4 regions of the Enterobacter sp. PL_is379 genome follow, and region 3 is predicted to be linked to each of the others. Evidence: predicted binding sites of a transcription regulator. Region 3 holds the regulator's gene; each other region holds the start of a gene.

Region 1 (4,388 bases), on a different contig from region 3:
ACCGTCGAACGGCTGCGTCCGAATTAATGGCATTGATATTAAGCAACTTGGTTTCGAGCATTATGCTGAACGCATTGCCTGTATCATGCAGGAAGATAAGCTGTTTTCAGGCTCAATCAAAGAGAATATCGCCGGTTTTCGGCCTGACATTGACGAGCAGTGGATGGTGCAATGCGCTATCGCAAGCCATATTCATAATGACATTTTAAAGCTACCAATGGGTTACGAGACACTGATTGGTGAACTTGGGGAAGGGTTGTCCGGCGGTCAAAAACAGCGGATTTATATTGCCCGGGCATTATACCGTAAACCGGGTATTTTATTCATGGACGAGGCGACCAGCCACCTTGATAAAACCAGTGAAAGTCAGGTCAATCAGTCTATACAGGCGATGAACATTACGAGGATTATTATCGCGCATCGCGAAACCACGATTTCATCGGCAGATCGGGTGTTCGTGATAAATGGAGCAGAGTTACCCTAATCCGTGAATTTCGCAGGAAAAAGATAGCGTTGGGACATAACGTCCCCGGGTAATGAAGAATTCTGGCGATCATCGAATAAAAAAGCCGCTGAGGGATCAGCGGCTTTTTACCTGCCGGGTGGCGCGTGCGCTTACCCGGCCTATAGATTGACCGTATTAGTCTTCTTTCGCACCGCGCATAGCACGTTTACGATCGTTCTCGGTCAGGTGACGTTTACGGATACGAATTGACTGTGGAGTCACTTCTACCAGTTCGTCATCATCGATGAATTCCAGAGCCTGCTCCAGAGTCATCTTGATCGGTGGAACCAGAACCGTTGCTTCGTCAGTACCGGACGCACGCATGTTGGTCAGTTTCTTACCGGTCAGGCAGTTTACGGTCAGGTCGTTAGAACGACTGTGAATACCGATGATCTGGCCTTCATAAACTTCAGCACCGTGACCCAGGAACAGCTTACCGCGATCCTGCAGACCGAACAGCGCAAACGCAACCGCTTTACCCTGACCGTTGGAGATCAGCACGCCGTTGTTACGCTGGCCCACTTCGCCCGGACGAACGTCGTCGTAGTGGCTGAAGGTGGAGTACAGCAGACCGGTACCGGAGGTCATGGTCATGAACTCTGAACGGAAGCCGATCAGGCCACGGCTTGGGATCACGTAGTCGAGACGTACGCGGCCTTTGCCATCTGGATTCATGTTTTTCAGGTCGCCTTTACGCTCACCCAGAGCCTGCATCACAGAACCCTGGTGCTGCTCTTCAACGTCCAGCGTCACGTTTTCGAACGGCTCTTGTTTACGGCCGTCGATTTCGCGGAAGATTACTTTCGGACGGGAAACCGCCATTTCGAAACCTTCACGACGCATGTTTTCGATCAGAACAGACAGGTGCAGCTCACCACGACCCGAAACGCGGAATGCATCAGCGTCTTCGGTTTCTTCAACGCGCAGCGCAACGTTGTGCACCAGCTCTTTGTTCAGACGGTCAAGGATCTGACGAGAGGTAACGAACTTACCTTCTTTACCACAGAACGGAGAGGTGTTGACGTTGAAGAACATGGATACGGTTGGTTCATCAACGGACAGGGCTGGCAGCGCTTCGACGTTCTGCGGATCGCAGATGGTGTCGGAGATGTTCAGTTCACCCAGACCGGTGATAGCGATAATGTCGCCCGCTTCAGCGATGTCGCTCTCGATACGCTCAAGACCCAGGTGAGTCAGCACTTTACCAACTTTACCGTTACGGGTTTTGCCTTCGCTATCGATGATAGTAACCTGCTGGTTTGGCTTCACTTTACCGCGCTTGATACGACCAATGCCGATTACGCCAACGTAGTTGTTGTAGTCGAGCTGAGAGATCTGCATCTGCAGGGTACCGTCGAGATCGACGTTTGGCGCAGGAACACGGTCAACAATCGCCTGATACAGCGGGGTCATGTCTTCAGCCATGTCTTCGTGGTCCAGACCTGCGATACCGTTCAGCGCAGAGGCGTAAACGATAGGGAAGTCCAGCTGCTCGTCGGTCGCGTCGAGGTTAACGAACAGGTCGAAGACCTGGTCAACAACCCAGTCAGGACGCGCGCCAGGGCGGTCAACTTTGTTGATAACAACGATTGGCTTCAGACCATGGGCAAAAGCTTTTTTGGTCACGAAGCGCGTCTGTGGCATTGGGCCATCCATTGCGTCAACGACCAGCAGAACGGAGTCTACCATGGACATTACACGTTCAACTTCACCACCGAAGTCGGCGTGCCCTGGGGTATCAACGATGTTGATACGGTAGTCATTCCATTTAATCGCGGTGTTTTTCGCGAGGATGGTAATCCCACGCTCTTTCTCCAAATCGTTGGAGTCCATCACGCGTTCTTGGGTTTCGGCACGCGCATCAAACGTACCGGATTGCTGCAGCAGCTTGTCAACCAGGGTAGTTTTACCATGGTCTACGTGCGCGATGATGGCGATGTTACGCAAATTTTCGATCACAACTTTGCCTCAGGCATTTAGAAATAGCGCGTTATTGTACACGGATTAATCGCACTACAAAACAGGATCACAAACATCCCCCGCAAACAAGTCATGCAGGGATGCTTTGTGATCGCTTTCACGGAGCGGTAAAAGGGCACTTTAACGTAAATTGCACCAATATGGTGCTCAATGTTCACATTGAAGCACTATACTGGTGCAACAAATCCATCGTGGTGCAGCCCTTTTGCACTATGGTGCGCATGATAACGCCTTTTTGGGGTGTTTTAAAAGTTGGCACAGATTTCGCTTTATAAAAAATACATGGCACCAGCCAGTACAAACAGAAATTGAAGACCTCGTTACCACGACGACAATGACCAATCTGGAGAGTTAAGTATGTCCGCTGAACACGTTTTGACGATGCTGAACGAACATGAAGTGAAGTTTGTTGATCTGCGCTTCACCGATACCAAAGGTAAAGAACAGCACGTCACAATCCCTGCTCATCAGGTGAACGCCGAATTCTTCGAAGAAGGCAAAATGTTTGACGGCTCCTCCATTGGTGGCTGGAAAGGCATTAACGAATCCGACATGGTTCTGATGCCGGACGCGACCACTGCGCTCATTGACCCGTTCTTCGAAGAACCAACCCTGATCATCCGTTGCGACATCCTCGAGCCAGGCACGCTGCAGGGCTACGACCGTGACCCACGTTCTATCGCAAAACGTGCTGAAGAGTACCTGCGTTCTACCGGCATCGCAGACACCGTTCTGTTCGGACCAGAGCCAGAGTTCTTCCTGTTTGACGACATCCGTTTCGGCGCTTCAATTTCTGGTTCCCACGTGGCTATCGATGACATCGAAGGCGCATGGAACTCTTCCACCAAATACGAAGGTGGTAACAAAGGTCACCGTCCTGGCGTGAAAGGCGGTTACTTCCCGGTTCCTCCTGTCGATTCTTCACAGGACATCCGTTCTACCATGTGTATGATCATGGAAGAGATGGGCCTGGTTGTTGAAGCGCACCACCACGAAGTGGCGACTGCTGGCCAGAACGAAATCGCTACCCGCTTTAACACCATGACCAAGAAAGCGGATGAGATTCAGATTTACAAATACGTTGTGCACAACGTTGCGCACCGTTTCGGTAAAACCGCGACCTTCATGCCAAAACCAATGTTTGGCGATAACGGTTCCGGTATGCACTGCCACATGTCTCTGTCCAAGAACGGTACCAACCTGTTCTCTGGCGACAAATATGCCGGTCTGTCCGAGCAGGCGCTGCACTACATCGGTGGTGTTATCAAACACGCTAAAGCGATCAACGCCCTGGCGAACCCAACCACTAACTCCTACAAGCGTCTGGTCCCGGGCTACGAAGCGCCAGTGATGCTGGCCTACTCTGCACGTAACCGTTCTGCTTCTATCCGTATTCCGGTGGTGGCGTCTCCTAAAGCACGTCGTATCGAAGTGCGCTTCCCGGATCCAGCGGCTAACCCATACCTGTGCTTCGCAGCACTGCTGATGGCCGGTCTGGACGGTATTAAGAACAAGATCCACCCGGGCGAAGCGATGGACAAAAACCTGTACGACCTGCCGCCAGAAGAAGCGAAAGAGATCCCACAGGTTGCTGGCTCTCTGGAAGAAGCCCTGCAGGCGCTGGACGCAGACCGCGAGTTCCTGACTGCAGGTGGTGTGTTCACTGATGAAGCGATTGACGCTTACATCGCCCTGCGTATTGAAGAGAACGACCGTGTGCGTATGACGCCACACCCGGTTGAGTTCGAACTGTACTACAGCGTTTAATAAAGTTGTTTTACCCGGCGTGACAAGCGCCGGGGGTAGTTGCCGTGGAAACTTTTAGCCCATCTCCGGATGGGCTTTTTTCTCCACCAACAACCTGATCTCACGCGCTATTTACGCCGAAAACGCTATACTGCAC
Region 2 (4,388 bases), on a different contig from region 3:
ACCATTATCCACTGCGAAGGCAAAGTGATCGTGGCGGGCATCGGTAAATCCGGCCACATCGGCAAAAAGATTGCCGCGACGCTGGCCAGCACCGGCACCCCGGCTTTCTTCGTGCATCCTGCAGAGGCGCTGCACGGCGATCTGGGAATGATTGAAAGCCGCGACGTGATGCTGTTTATCTCCTACTCCGGTTCGGCGAAAGAGCTGGATCTCATTATTCCGCGCCTGCAGGAAAAATCGGTCGCCCTGCTGGCGATGACCGGGAAATCCCGCTCGCCCCTGGCGCTGGCCGCCAAAGCGACGCTGGATATTTCCGTTGAGCGTGAAGCCTGTCCGATGCACCTCGCCCCCACCTCCAGCACCGTGAATACCCTGATGATGGGCGACGCGCTGGCGATGGCGGTAATGCAGGCGCGCGGGTTTAACGAAGAAGATTTCGCCCGCTCGCATCCGGCGGGGGCGCTCGGGGCGCGCCTGCTCAACAAGGTCCACCACCTGATGCGCACAGAAGATGCGATTCCACAGGTCAAACTCAATACCAGCGTCATGGACGCGATGCTGGAGCTCAGCCGCACCGGTCTGGGGCTGGTGGCGGTGTGCGACGACGACGGGTACGTCAAAGGCGTATTCACTGACGGCGACCTGCGCCGCTGGCTGGTGGGCGGTGGCAAGCTGGAAACCAAAGTGTCGGACGCCATGACCCAGGGCGGGCTGACGCTGAACGCCGAGAGCCGCGCCATTGAAGCCAAAGAGGTGCTGATGAAGCGCAAAATCACCGCCGCACCGGTGGTGGATGACGCCGGCAGGCTGTGCGGCGCCATCAACCTGCAGGATTTCTATCAGGCCGGGATTATCTAACCCTTCAGCCCGAGACGCTTCGCCAGCCGGTGCAGGTTGGCGACGTCCATCTCCAGCGCCCGGGCGCACGCCGCCCAGTTGCGGTTATTCTGATCCAGCGCGCGGATAATCATCTGACGCTGAAACGTCTCCGTGGCTTCACGCAGATTTTCATTCGCTATTTCTGGCGCCGCCTGCACGACAGCCGGTGCGGTTTCATCCTGCAGCGAAAAATGCCGCGCGTGGATCACCACTTCGTCACCCGAGCGCGTCGCCCGCGCCAGTACCACCGCACGGTGGATCGCATGCTCCAGCTCGCGCACGTTGCCCGGCCAGCCGTAGCTCAACAGATGCGCCCTCGCCCCCGGGCTCAGCACCACGCGGGAAAGCCCCATCCGGAGACGGCACTGCTCGCAGAAATAGCCCGCCAGCAGCACCACGTCGTCCCCGCGCTCGCGCAGCGGCGGCACGGTAAGTGGGAACACGCTCAGGCGGTGGAACAGGTCGGCGCGGAACTGCCCGGCCAGCACCGCTTCACGCAGGTCACGGTTGGTCGCCGCCAGCACGCGAACGTCCACTCTGTGACTGCGGTCATCCCCCACGCGCTGGATGTCGCCGTACTGCAGCACGCGCAGCAGCTTGGCCTGTAACGAAAGGGAAAGCTCACCAATCTCATCCAGAAACAGCGTGCCGTTATCGGCCATTTCAAACTTGCCGCTGCGGTTGCTGATGGCCCCGGTAAACGCTCCCTTAACGTGACCAAACAGCTCGCTTTCCGCCACGCTCTCCGGCAGCGCGGCGCAGTTGAGGTACACCAGCGGGTTAATCGCGCGCGGCGAGGCTTCGTGAATGGATTTCGCCACCAGCTCCTTGCCGGTGCCGGTCTCCCCGAAGATCAGCACGTTCAAATCGGACGCGGCAACAATCTCAATCTCTTTTTTGAGCTGAGCCATGCCCGGCGAGAGGCCAATCATCTCTGTGTGCGTTATCTGCTCAAACGCCGCCGGGCTGCCGGGAAGAATATTCTGGCTCTCCAGCTGTTCAATCAGCAGCGCGTTGTTAAGCGCCCCGGCGGCCAGCGCCGCAATGAGGCGCAACTCTTCATCGCTGAAAGTATCGAACTGGTCCGGCGACAGGCCGTCGAGGGTCAGCGCCCCAATCAGGTTTTGCCCGGCAAACAGCGGCAGGCCGATACAGGCGTGCACCTTCAGGCTCTCCTGGCCGGGAATAAGCCCGTCGTACGGATCGGGCAAGTCGCTGTCCGCCGGGAAGCGCACCACGTCACCCGCGCGGGCGATAGTTTCCAGACGCGGATGGCCTTCAAGGGTAAAGCGCCGTCCGAGCACGTCCTTCGCCAGCCCGTCGATCGCCAGGGGAATAAACTGCCGTCCTTCGTAGCGCAGCAGCGCCGAGGCGTCGCACGCCAGCACGTGGCGCAGCGTGGAGATCAGCCGCTGAAAGCGGTCCTGATGGCCGATACCGGTTTGCAGCTCAATGGCGATCTTCGCCAGCACGTCTACGGAAAAGCTCATGTCTGCCTCGCTGTCATTTTGACAATGCATGTTGTCATAATGACACTGTTTTGAGTAGTCATAATGACTACCAATTACGGATCATAAAAAAATTAATTAAGTAAAATCAATAAATTAAAAGTTGGCACGCAACTTGATAAAAGCAAACCATCTTATTTGAAAATGCTGTATTACGTAGAGGTTGCTATGTCTATTCTGGTTAAAAATAACATTCATTGGGTCGGTCAACGTGACTGGGAAGTGCGCGATTTCCACGGGACGGAATACAAAACGCTGCGCGGCAGCAGCTACAACAGCTATCTCATCCGCGAAGGAAAAAACGTGCTGATCGATACCGTCGATCACAAGTTCAGCCGCGAGTTCGTGCAGAACCTGCGCAGCGAAATCGATCTCGACGCCATCGATTACATCATCATCAACCACGCGGAAGAAGATCACGCCGGGGCGCTGACCGAGCTGATGTCTTACATCCCGAACACACCTGTCTACTGCACCACCAACGCCATCGACTCGATCAACGGCCACCACCACCATCCGGAGTGGAACTTCCACACCGTGAAAACCGGCGACGCGCTGGATATCGGTAATGGCAAGCAGCTGATCTTCGTGGAAACCCCGATGCTGCACTGGCCGGACAGCATGATGACCTACATGACCGGTGACGCGGTGCTGTTCAGCAACGACGCCTTCGGCCAGCACTACTGCGACGAACGTTTGTTTAATGACGAAGTGGATCAGACAGAGCTGTTCGAGCAGTGCCAGCGGTACTATGCCAACATCCTGACCCCGTTCAGCCGCCTGGTCACGCCAAAAATCACCGAAATCCTCGGCTTCAACCTGCCGGTGGAGATGATTGCCACCTCCCACGGCGTGGTGTGGCGTGAAAACCCCACCCAGATCGTCGAGCTGTACCTGAAGTGGGCGGCGGACTATCAGGAAGACCGCATCACTATTTTCTACGACACCATGTCCAACAACACCCGCATGATGGCGGACGCCATTGCCCAGGGCATCAACGAAGTGGACCCGAACGTGGCGGTGAAAATCTTCAATGTGGCGCGCAGCGATAAGAATGAGGTGTTAACCAACGTGTTCCGCTCTAAGGGCGTGCTGGTGGGCACCTCCACCATGAACAACGTGATGATGCCGAAAATTGCCGGTCTGGTAGAAGAGATGACAGGCCTGCGCTTCCGTAACAAACGCGCCAGCGCCTTTGGCTCCCACGGCTGGAGCGGCGGCGCGGTAGACCGCCTCTCCACCCGCTTACAGGATGCGGGCTTTGAGATGTCCATGAGCCTGAAGGCCAAGTGGCGCCCGGATATCGACGCCCTGGAGATCTGTCGCCAGCACGGTCGCGACATTGCCCGTCAGTGGGCGCTCGCTCCGCTGCCGGAAGTGGCGGCAAAAGCACCCGAACAGCAGGAAGCCTGCGCCTGTGCCGCCGCGGCAGCCGCCGATCTCGGCCCGCGCATGCAGTGCAGCGTCTGCCAGTGGATTTACGATCCTGACCTGGGCGAACCGCTGCAGGATGTTGCCCCGGGCACGCCGTGGCGCGACGTGCCGGACAATTTCCTCTGCCCGGAATGTTCCCTCGGTAAGGACGTCTTTGACGAACTGGGTACGGAGGCAAAATGAGCAACGGTATCGTCATCATCGGCTCGGGCTTTGCCGCCCGTCAGCTGGTGAAAAACATCCGCAAGCAAGATGCCAGCGTGCCGCTGACGGTGATTGCCGCCGACAGCATGGACGAGTACAACAAGCCTGATCTAAGCCACGTCATCAGCCAGAATCAGCGCGCCGAAGACCTCACCCGCCAGACGGCGGGGGAGTTCGCTGAACAGTTCAACCTGCGTCTGTTTCCGTACACCTGGGTCACCGATATCGACGCCGCCGCCCGCGTGGTGAAAGCAAAAGAGAAGACCTGGCAGTACGACAGGCTGGTGCTGGCCACGGGTGCCTCTGCTTTCGTGCCGCCGATTGAGGGGCACGAGCTGATGCTCACCCTCAACAGCCAGCAGG
Region 3 (4,388 bases):
TGCGGGTACATTCCTGGTTAAGGACATTGCTCAGTTGAAGAGCGGAATCGTTGTTCATCATAATTTCACCTAAGCGCTAACTGTACAAATGGCCTGTTGTGTTTCACAACAGGCCGTCCTGCACCCGTTAACTGCCCGGACAATTAGTGTTGTTTCAGTTTATCTTTATGTTTATTGAGCTGTCGCGCAAGCTTATCAATTAAGCCGTCGATAGCAGCGTACATGTCTTGCCCTTCCGCACTGGCATGCAGTTCACCCCCGTTAACATGCAGGGTGGCATCCGAGATATGAGTCACTTTCTCCACTTTCAACACAATATAGACCTGATTGATCCTTTCGAAATACTGCTCGAGTTTTGCAAACTTCGCGTTCACAAAGTCGCGTAAAGCCTCAGTAATTTCGACGTTTTGTCCAGTGATGTTGAGCTGCATAGTGTCTTCCTTATCGGTTGTGTCAGACCAGCTGTTTACGCTGGTTGGACGGCGGAATGGATAAAGACTCTCGATACTTCGCAACAGTACGACGTGCCACCATAATACCCTGATCGGACAGCATGGTGGTTAACTTACTGTCGCTTAGTGGCTTCGCGGGATTCTCCGCGGCGATCAACTTCTTCACCAGGGCACGAATGGCCGTTGACGACGCTTCACCGCCGCCCTCGGTATTTACATGGCTGGAGAAGAAATACTTAAGCTCAAAAATACCGCGTGGACTGTGCAGATACTTCTGCGTGGTGACACGGGAAATGGTTGATTCATGCATTTCGACGGCCTGGGCGATATCCGCCAGTACCATCGGTTTCATATACTCTTCGCCCTGCTCAAAGAAGGCCTGCTGCTGTTCGACAATACAGCGGCTGACGCGTAGCAGCGTATCATTTCGGCTCTCCAGACTTTTGATCAGCCATCGCGCTTCCTGCAAATTGCTACGAATATATTGATTGTCGGAGTCGTTACGCACGCTGGTGCACATGGAGGCATACTGCTGGTTGATTTGCAGGCGAGGGATGCTGTCTGAATTCAGTTCAACGACCCAGCGGCCATTGTGTTTTCTGACCAGCACATCCGGGATGACGTACTCGGGCTCGCTGGTCTGGATCGACTGTCCCGGGCGCGGATCGAGCGACTGGATCAGATTCACCGCTTCTTTCAGCACTTCTTCCTTCAGGCGCGTGACGCGCATCAGGGAGCGGAAATCGTGGTTCGCCAGCAGATCCAGATGATCGCTGATGATTAAGCGCGCCTCGTCGAGCCACGGCGTCTCTTTGCTGAACTGAGAAAGCTGGATCAGCAGGCAGTCGCGCAGATCTTTTGCGGCCACGCCTACCGGATCGAAACGCTGGATGCGCTTCAGAACGGCTTCAACTTCCTCAAGCTCTATCTCGTCGTCGCCCATGCTTTCCAGAATATCGTCCAGCGTGACGGTCAAATAGCCGGTGTCGTCAACGGCATCGACAATTGAGGTGGCAATCGCGCGGTCGGTATCGGAGAAGGGAGTGAGCTCCACCTGCCACATCAGGTAATCCTGCAGTGACTGGGTGGTTTCGCCCTGATAGACCGGTAGCTCATCATCCTGGTAGTCTGCACGCGTACCGGAAGGGGTTCCGGCGGTGTAGATTTCATCCCAGCTGGCATCCAGCGGAAGCTCGTCCGGCATCTCTTTTTGTTCGAGTGCATCCGCGGTGTCGAGCGCTTCTGTATCCTGCGATTGCTGGGTATCTACCTCGTCATGAAGATCGGTTTGTTCCAGTAGGGGGTTGCTGTCCAGCGCCTGCTGGAGCTCCTGCTGAAGTTCTAACGTGGACAGTTGCAACAGGCGAATTGCCTGCTGTAGCTGCGGCGTCATCGCCAGTTGTTGGCTGAGCCTTAATTGCAAACCTTGCTTCATGTTCAGAGCATTTTTCTCCGGTTCGGCGTTACGTTACCTCTACCCTATCAGAGTCTGAAGTCTTCCCCAAGATAGACGCGCTTAACATGATCGTCTTCGAGGATCTGCTGTGGCGTACCGTGGGCGATCAGATTGCCCTGGCTCACAATATACGCGCGTTCACACACGGCCAGCGTTTCACGGACGTTGTGGTCGGTGATCAGTACGCCAAGCCCGCTGTCACGCAGGTGTTCAATGATACGTTTAATGTCGATAACCGAGATTGGGTCAACGCCCGCAAACGGTTCATCCAGAAGGATAAACTTCGGGTTTGCGGCCAGCGCACGGGCAATCTCAACACGACGGCGTTCGCCCCCGGAGAGAGCCTGACCGAGGCTGTCGCGCAGATGCTCAATGTGGAACTCTTCCATCAGCTCGTTGGCACGATCCTGACGCTGTTCGCTGGTCAGATCGTTACGAATTTGTAGGACCGCCATCAGGTTATCGTAAACGCTAAGACGACGGAAAATGGAGGCTTCCTGCGGCAGGTAGCCGATCCCGCGACGTGCGCGTGCGTGCAGCGGCAGAAGACTGATGTCTTCATCGTCAATGACAATGTTGCCGGCATCGCGCGGCACAATGCCAACGACCATGTAGAAAGTGGTGGTTTTACCCGCACCGTTAGGGCCAAGCAGCCCTACAATTTCGCCGGAGTTGACGGTCAGACTGACATCTTCTACGACACGGCGGCCCTTATAGGCCTTCGCGAGATTTTTTGCAGTTAATGTTGCCATAACGAATTAGTTACTCTTCTTCTGTGCCGGGGCCTGGCCTTTGCCTTTGTCCTGCAGCTGCGACGGAACCAGTACGGTGGTGACGCGTTTGCCTTTCTCGCTGGAGGCCTGCATTTTTTGCTCTTTTACCAGATAGGTAATCTGGTCGCCGGTAATGTTGCTGTCCAGCTGTTCCAGGTACGCATTACCGGTCAGGATGACCAGGTCCTTCGCCAGCTCATAGTGCATGTGCGTAGCGTGACCTTTCACCGGCTTGCCGTTGTCCTGCATCTGATAGAAGGTGGCCGGGTTACCGTAACCATCAATGATCTCTTTGCCCTGCTCGCCACCCGGACGGGTCACGACCACTTTGTCGGCGTTGATTTTGATGGTGCCCTGAGTCATGACGACGTTACCCGTGAAGGTGACGACGTTGCCCTGCATATCGAGAGACTGGGTATCGGACTCGATATGGATCGGTTGGTCGGTATCGCCCGTTACAGCAAGCGCGGGGAGACTGGTCGCCAGCATCGCGCTGGCGATAATTACTTTAAGGCTGAGTTTGTTTGTTTTGAATTTCATAGGAGGTTCTAACCTTTTCAATCAGCTCGGCGTTTTTGCTGCGTAAGTTCCCGCGCATTCTCAAACCGCTGGAATTAAATGTTGTGCCATACAGTGTGACCAGATCCTGCGACGTCACGTCCTGGGTTACCAGGTTGATCTGGGCATTATCCGTCGTAATTTTTCGTAGCTGCGAGTCAGCGGTCAGGGCGTTGACTTCAACGTGGCCATACAGATAAAGCATACGGTCATTTGTCAGTTTTGCCCGATCTGACTTAATTGACCACGTCGGCACTTTGTCCTTATCAAATGTGGTCATGACAGGTTGGGTAAACCACGAAATACCATCATCTGAAAAATATTCAACATGCTGGGCAATCAGGCGATAGTTCAGCGCGCCTTCAGGGCTGTAGACCACGGTGTCGCTGTGATCGCTTTTATAGGTTGGATCGTTATTGTTGATCACTTCCGTTTGCGTATCGTCGCGATCGGCAAGGTTCACGCCAATCAATACCAGTGCGACAAGCGAAAGCAAAATGATAATCCAACGTCTGGTTTTACTCATATCGATTGCCCTTTGGCCTCATCAAGCTTGCCCTGCGCCAGCAGGAGCAGATCGCAGACTTCACGTACGGCACCGCGGCCCCCGTTGATGTGGGTAACGTAGTCAGCGCGCGGGATCAGCAGCGGATGCGCATCGGCAACGGCGATGCTAAGCCCAACTTCAGCCATCACGGGCCAGTCAATCAGATCGTCCCCGACGTAGGCCACGTTTTCCGGTGCGATAGCCAGTTTACCCAGTAAATCCTTAAACGCCGCCATCTTATCGGATTGCCCCTGATACAGATGGGTAATGCCTAAGGTTTCACAGCGGTCTTCTACCAGTTTAGCTTTTCGCCCGGTGATGATAGCCACCTCAATACCTGAGGTGAGCGCACAGCGGATACCGTAGCCGTCGCGAACGTTAAACGCTTTCAGCTCTTCACCATTATTGCCCATGTAAATCAGGCCGTCGGAGAGTACCCCATCCACATCCAGGATGAGCAGACGAATGTTTTCCGCCTTTGCCATCATCTGGGTACTGACCGGACCATAACAGGTTGCAAGGGATGCACCCGCATTACTCATTGTCTTATCCTTCATTACACTACGCCTGCGCGCAGCAGATCATGCATATGTACCACACCC
Region 4 (4,388 bases), on a different contig from region 3:
TGGTGTAGGTTATCTGCACGAACCCTTCGCCCAGATGCAGGCGAATAACGCCGTCCAGCATGGTTGGCACCCCTTGCTGGCGCGGGCCCTGGCTCAGCTGGGCGTAGTTTTGCAGGATAAGCGACATTCCGATGGCGGAGATCAGCGGCGCCAGGCGGGTGGAGTTGCGCAGCGGTTTGTAGGCGATACGCTCGATAGTCCAGCCGTACACCCCGGTGACCACAATGGTGAACACCAGCGTGCCGAGGATCAGCAGCGGGAAGGACTGCAGGCCGAAGAACGAGAGCAGCGCCAGGCCAATGGCGCAGAGATAGGCGGAAATCATATACACTTCGCCGTGGGCGAAATTGATCATCCCGATAATGCCGTACACCATGGTGTAGCCGATGGCGATCAGGCCGTAGACGGAACCCAGCGTTAAGCCATTAATTAACTGTTGCAGGAAGAATGTACTCATCTTAGCGCGCTCGTTTTATAGGCTGCGCGAGCCGCGCAGCCTGATGTTTATTACGCGCCGACGGGCGAGCCCGTCGACGTTGAGCGTGACTCCGTCCCGTTACTGAACTTCCTTATATTTCCCTTTGTCGTCCCACTGGTAAACCACGTAGTCAGAGACCTTCAGATCGCCTTTGCTGTCCCAGGCTTTTTTGCCCATCACCGTGTCGACGGAATTGGCCTTTAGCCACTCGCTGGCTTTGGCGGAGTCCTTGCCGCCGGTGGCCTTGAAGGCCGCGGCAATGGCCTGTACGGAGGCATAGGAGTAGAGGGTGTAACCTTCCGGCTCGAATTTACCGGCGCGGAATTTCTCTATAACCGCTTTGCCGTCCGGGATCAGGCGCGGGTCTTTACCGAAGGTCATGTAAATGCCATTGGTATACTGCGGGCCGCCCGCGGCGGTCACCATCTCCTCGTTGACGATGCAGTCCCCGGAGAAGAATTTTGCCTGTACGCCCTGCTCACGCATCTGGCGAACCAGCGGACCGGCTTCCGGGTGACAGCCACCGAAGAACACGACGTCCGGTTTTTGCGCGCCGATCTTGGTGACCAGCGCGTTAAAGTCTTTTTCACCGCGGGATAACCCCTCGTACATCACATCCTGAACCCCGCGTTTCGCCAGTGCCGCTTTGGTGGCGTCAGCCAGACCCTGACCATAGGTGTCTTTGTCGTGAATGATCACCACACGTTTGGCTTTCAGCTTGTCGATGATAAAGTCGCTGGCAACCTGACCCTGCTGGTCGTCGCGGCCGCACATGCGGAACATATCGCTCATGCCGCGTTCGGTGATCAGCGGGTTAGTTGAGCCGGGGGTAATCGCAATAATGCCTGCGTCGCTATACACCTCGGATGCGGGCATGGTGGAAGAGGAGCAGAAATGGCCGACCACGGCGTTGACTTTATCCTGGTCAACTAAACGGTTGGCGACGGCCACGGCCTGCTTGGGCTCGCAGGCATCATCCCCCTGAACCAGTTTGATTTTCTCACCGTTAATGCCGCCTGCGGCATTAATGTCTTCAGCGGCCTGCGTAGCGCCGTGCCAGTACTGATCGCCATAGGTGGCGTTCGGACCCGTGAACGGTCCGGCCACGCCAATCACAATATCTGCCCGGGCGGAAAACGCCGTCACCAGGCAACCGGCCAACACAAGAGAAAGAGGAGTTCTGATAAATTTCAGCGACATTATTATGTTCCTTAGCAAAGAGGTTTTTGCACCACGGCGTAAACCCGAACGCCCGACGGCGCAGCCAATCCGAAACACGAGCAAGAACAAAATGCACTAAACGAACAAGATACAGACGGCATCCTGCATATTACGGCGAGATTTCCCTGCGCAGGGACGCGCGAAGAACGTTAAGCAAAAACGTTGCCAGAATGGTTAACCCATTGACGAGCATGCGACATGTTTGAGTATAGAGCGCCGCGTTATGCCGCCTTGCGGGAGGAGAAGAAATTACAGCGGAGATCACATATCGTTAACAATAAAGCCCATAAGTTGTGCAAAGCTCACGGTTTGCACGTTTTTGCAGCAATAAAGACCTAAACTTCAGCCCGGAGAGGGGTGAGATATGTGTTAGGATCGTTTCCTTTTTTGCAGGAGTATCAGCGATGACTGAAGGCCCATTGAATGAAAGCGAAATGGCGTGGCTTGAAGAGACGTTAATGTCTTACGGTCATGATGACGCGTCCGTAATTGACGTGTCCGAACTGGACGGCATGCTTACCGCAGTGCTTTCCGGTCCTGTTGTCGTTGAGCCAGATGCCTGGCTGGTGGCGGTTTGGGGTGGCGAGAAGTACATTCCGCGCTGGAAAAACGATCGGGAAATGAACCGTTTTATCGATCTCTGCTTTAAGCACATGAACGATATTGCCGAACGCCTGAGTGAATACCCGGATCAGTTCGAACCGATGTTTGGCTATAACGACGTTGACGGTGAGAGCTATACCGTAGTGGAAGAGTGGTGCTACGGCTATATGCGCGGCGTGGCGCTGACGGACTGGTCAGCCTTGCCGGAAGCCCTGAAGGCCGATCTTGAAGTGATTGCGCTGCACGGAACGGAAGAGAACAGCGAAAAGCTGGATGAACTGTCCGAAGAGGAGTACATCGCCAGCATCGAGAGCATCCAGCCTGCGGCACTGCGTTTATATCAATACTGGGTAAACAACCCGCAGCAGCCGGAAGCGAAGAAGCCGATTGTGAACGGCACAAAGGTCGGGCGTAACGATCCGTGTCCTTGCGGCAGCGGGAAGAAGTTTAAGAGCTGCTGTTTGCACTGATAAAAAAGGGGCTGATGACAGCCCCTTTTTTTATTTAACCCACTTCCGGCAGCATCCCGGCTGCAATCAACACCTGCACCAGAATAATCACCACCCCGCAGCCAAACACAACGCACAGCAGCGGTTTTCCGCCCGCCACGCGATACCCTTGCTGAGGATGCTGCTGACGGCTTTTCCATGCCAGCAGGGAAGGGAGGAGGAGGGCAAGGATCGACAGCGCTACCCCTGCGTACCCCAGCGCCATCACAAATCCGCGCGGATAAAACAGCGCGAACGCCAGCGGCGGCAGGAAGGTGATTGCGCCCGTCTGTAACCGTCCGGCCGCGGTATTGCGGCGCTGGAACAGGTCGGCCAGATAATCAAACAGGCCGAGCGCCACGCCCAGGAACGAAGTTGCCAGCGCCAGGTCGGCAAACAGGTGTACCGCCAGCTCCACGTGTGGGGAGGTGACGACCTCGCGCAGTGCCAGCAGAAAACCGTTCAGGCCAGCGTGTTGCGCCATCAGCCCAATAAAGGTTGAAGAGTCAATGCTGCCCAGCGTCACCAGCTGCCAGAAAATATAGGCAATCAGCGGGATCGCGCTGCCGATAACAAAGACGCGGCGCAGTTTTCGGATATCGCCGTTCATATAGCTGACGATGCTCGGCACGCTGCCGTGGAAGCCAAACGAGGTGAAAATGACCGGGATCGCGGAGAGCGCCAGCCCTTTTTCCAGCGGCAGCGTCAGCAGGTTAACCTTGTGCACGTGCGGCGCCAGCAGCACCAGCATGACAATCAGGAAGAGAATTTTAGCGCTGAACAGAAAACGGTTAAACAGATCGACCAGGGATGTGCCCACGCAGACCACGCCGCCGCCGATGAGCGCAAAGAAGATGGCGCCCGTCGCAGGGGTAATGTCAGAGCCAAACCAGTCGTTGACGCTGGAGGCGATGAGCTCTCCGGCGCCGCTGATATAGGCGGCGGTCAGGGCATACATCAGGAACATCATGCTAAAGCCGGTTATCCACTGGCCGTAGCGTCCGAGATAGCGCGCCGCAAGCGAACCCAGACCGGTGTCGGCGGGTACGTGCTGGTAAACCTCAAGCAGCAACAGTGCTGTGTAACACATCAGCGCCCAGAGCGTTCCCAGCAGCAGCAGGGTCATGCCAAATCCCACGCCCGCGGCTGCCAGAGGCATTGCCAGCATTCCTGCGCCAATTGTCGTTCCGGCGACGATAAAAATACTTCCCAGAGTTCTGTTTTTCACGCTTTCCTCTACAACGCTTCTTAACCGCGACAAAATCTGCGGCGCAGAGTAAGGGAAAAGCCGTTACTCGTCAAATCACCGTTACAATTAGTGTAAAAAATTATTTACGTATTAATGACCCAGGCCTGTGCCTACCTCATAAGGGCAATACTGCTGCGCGACATTCCGGCGTAACGTAAACAATAAATACAAATTATCAAATTAAGTGAGGGTTTTATGGCAGGGGAAAATCCCTTTACCGCGGCATGGAGCCGGGGAGGTAACCTGTTGTGCCATGGTCACTGGATAATCAGCTGGCAGAATCAGCCCCTGAACCTTCCCGAGTCCCGTCGCGAAAAGGATATGGGCACCTGGGCAATCTATTCGGTTA

Evidence for each region. Region 3 encodes sigma-54, which starts transcription at its own class of promoters, with help from an activator protein. Its sites were predicted from a motif close to GTTGGCACANNTTTCGCTNT; they were not measured.
Region 1: glnA (glutamate--ammonia ligase) is a predicted target of sigma-54. The motif match lies at 2,737-2,756, and genes of this name have one in related genera.
Region 2: norV (anaerobic nitric oxide reductase flavorubredoxin) is a predicted target of sigma-54. The motif match lies at 2,490-2,509, and genes of this name have one in related genera.
Region 4: AC0TOY_RS09875 (branched-chain amino acid ABC transporter substrate-binding protein) is a predicted target of sigma-54. The motif match lies at 1,850-1,869, and genes of this name have one in related genera.

Annotation. Positions count from the first base shown of each region.
Region 1 covers NZ_JBVPGT010000021.1:13,881-18,268, reverse strand. The annotation lists gene AC0TOY_RS03525 (peptidase domain-containing ABC transporter) at 1-484, shown strand, start outside; gene typA (ribosome-dependent GTPase TypA) at 641-2,464, opposite strand; gene glnA (glutamate--ammonia ligase) at 2,843-4,252, shown strand.
Region 2 covers NZ_JBVPGT010000031.1:373,705-378,092, reverse strand. The annotation lists gene gutQ (arabinose-5-phosphate isomerase GutQ) at 1-858, shown strand, start outside; gene norR (nitric oxide reductase transcriptional regulator NorR) at 855-2,369, opposite strand; gene norV (anaerobic nitric oxide reductase flavorubredoxin) at 2,556-4,004, shown strand; gene norW (NADH:flavorubredoxin reductase NorW) at 4,001-4,388, shown strand, end outside.
Region 3 covers NZ_JBVPGT010000024.1:79,054-83,441, forward strand. The annotation lists gene ptsN (PTS IIA-like nitrogen regulatory protein PtsN) at 1-61, opposite strand, end outside; gene hpf (ribosome hibernation promoting factor) at 144-431, opposite strand; gene rpoN (RNA polymerase factor sigma-54) at 454-1,887, opposite strand; gene lptB (LPS export ABC transporter ATP-binding protein) at 1,935-2,660, opposite strand; gene lptA (lipopolysaccharide ABC transporter substrate-binding protein LptA) at 2,667-3,221, opposite strand; gene lptC (LPS export ABC transporter periplasmic protein LptC) at 3,190-3,765, opposite strand; gene kdsC (3-deoxy-manno-octulosonate-8-phosphatase KdsC) at 3,762-4,328, opposite strand; gene kdsD (arabinose-5-phosphate isomerase KdsD) at 4,343-4,388, opposite strand, start outside.
Region 4 covers NZ_JBVPGT010000027.1:92,659-97,046, forward strand. The annotation lists gene AC0TOY_RS09870 (ABC transporter permease subunit) at 1-457, opposite strand, end outside; gene AC0TOY_RS09875 (branched-chain amino acid ABC transporter substrate-binding protein) at 557-1,678, opposite strand; gene AC0TOY_RS09880 (YecA/YgfB family protein) at 2,104-2,772, shown strand; gene tyrP (tyrosine transporter TyrP) at 2,807-4,018, opposite strand; gene AC0TOY_RS09890 (hypothetical protein) at 4,235-4,388, shown strand, end outside.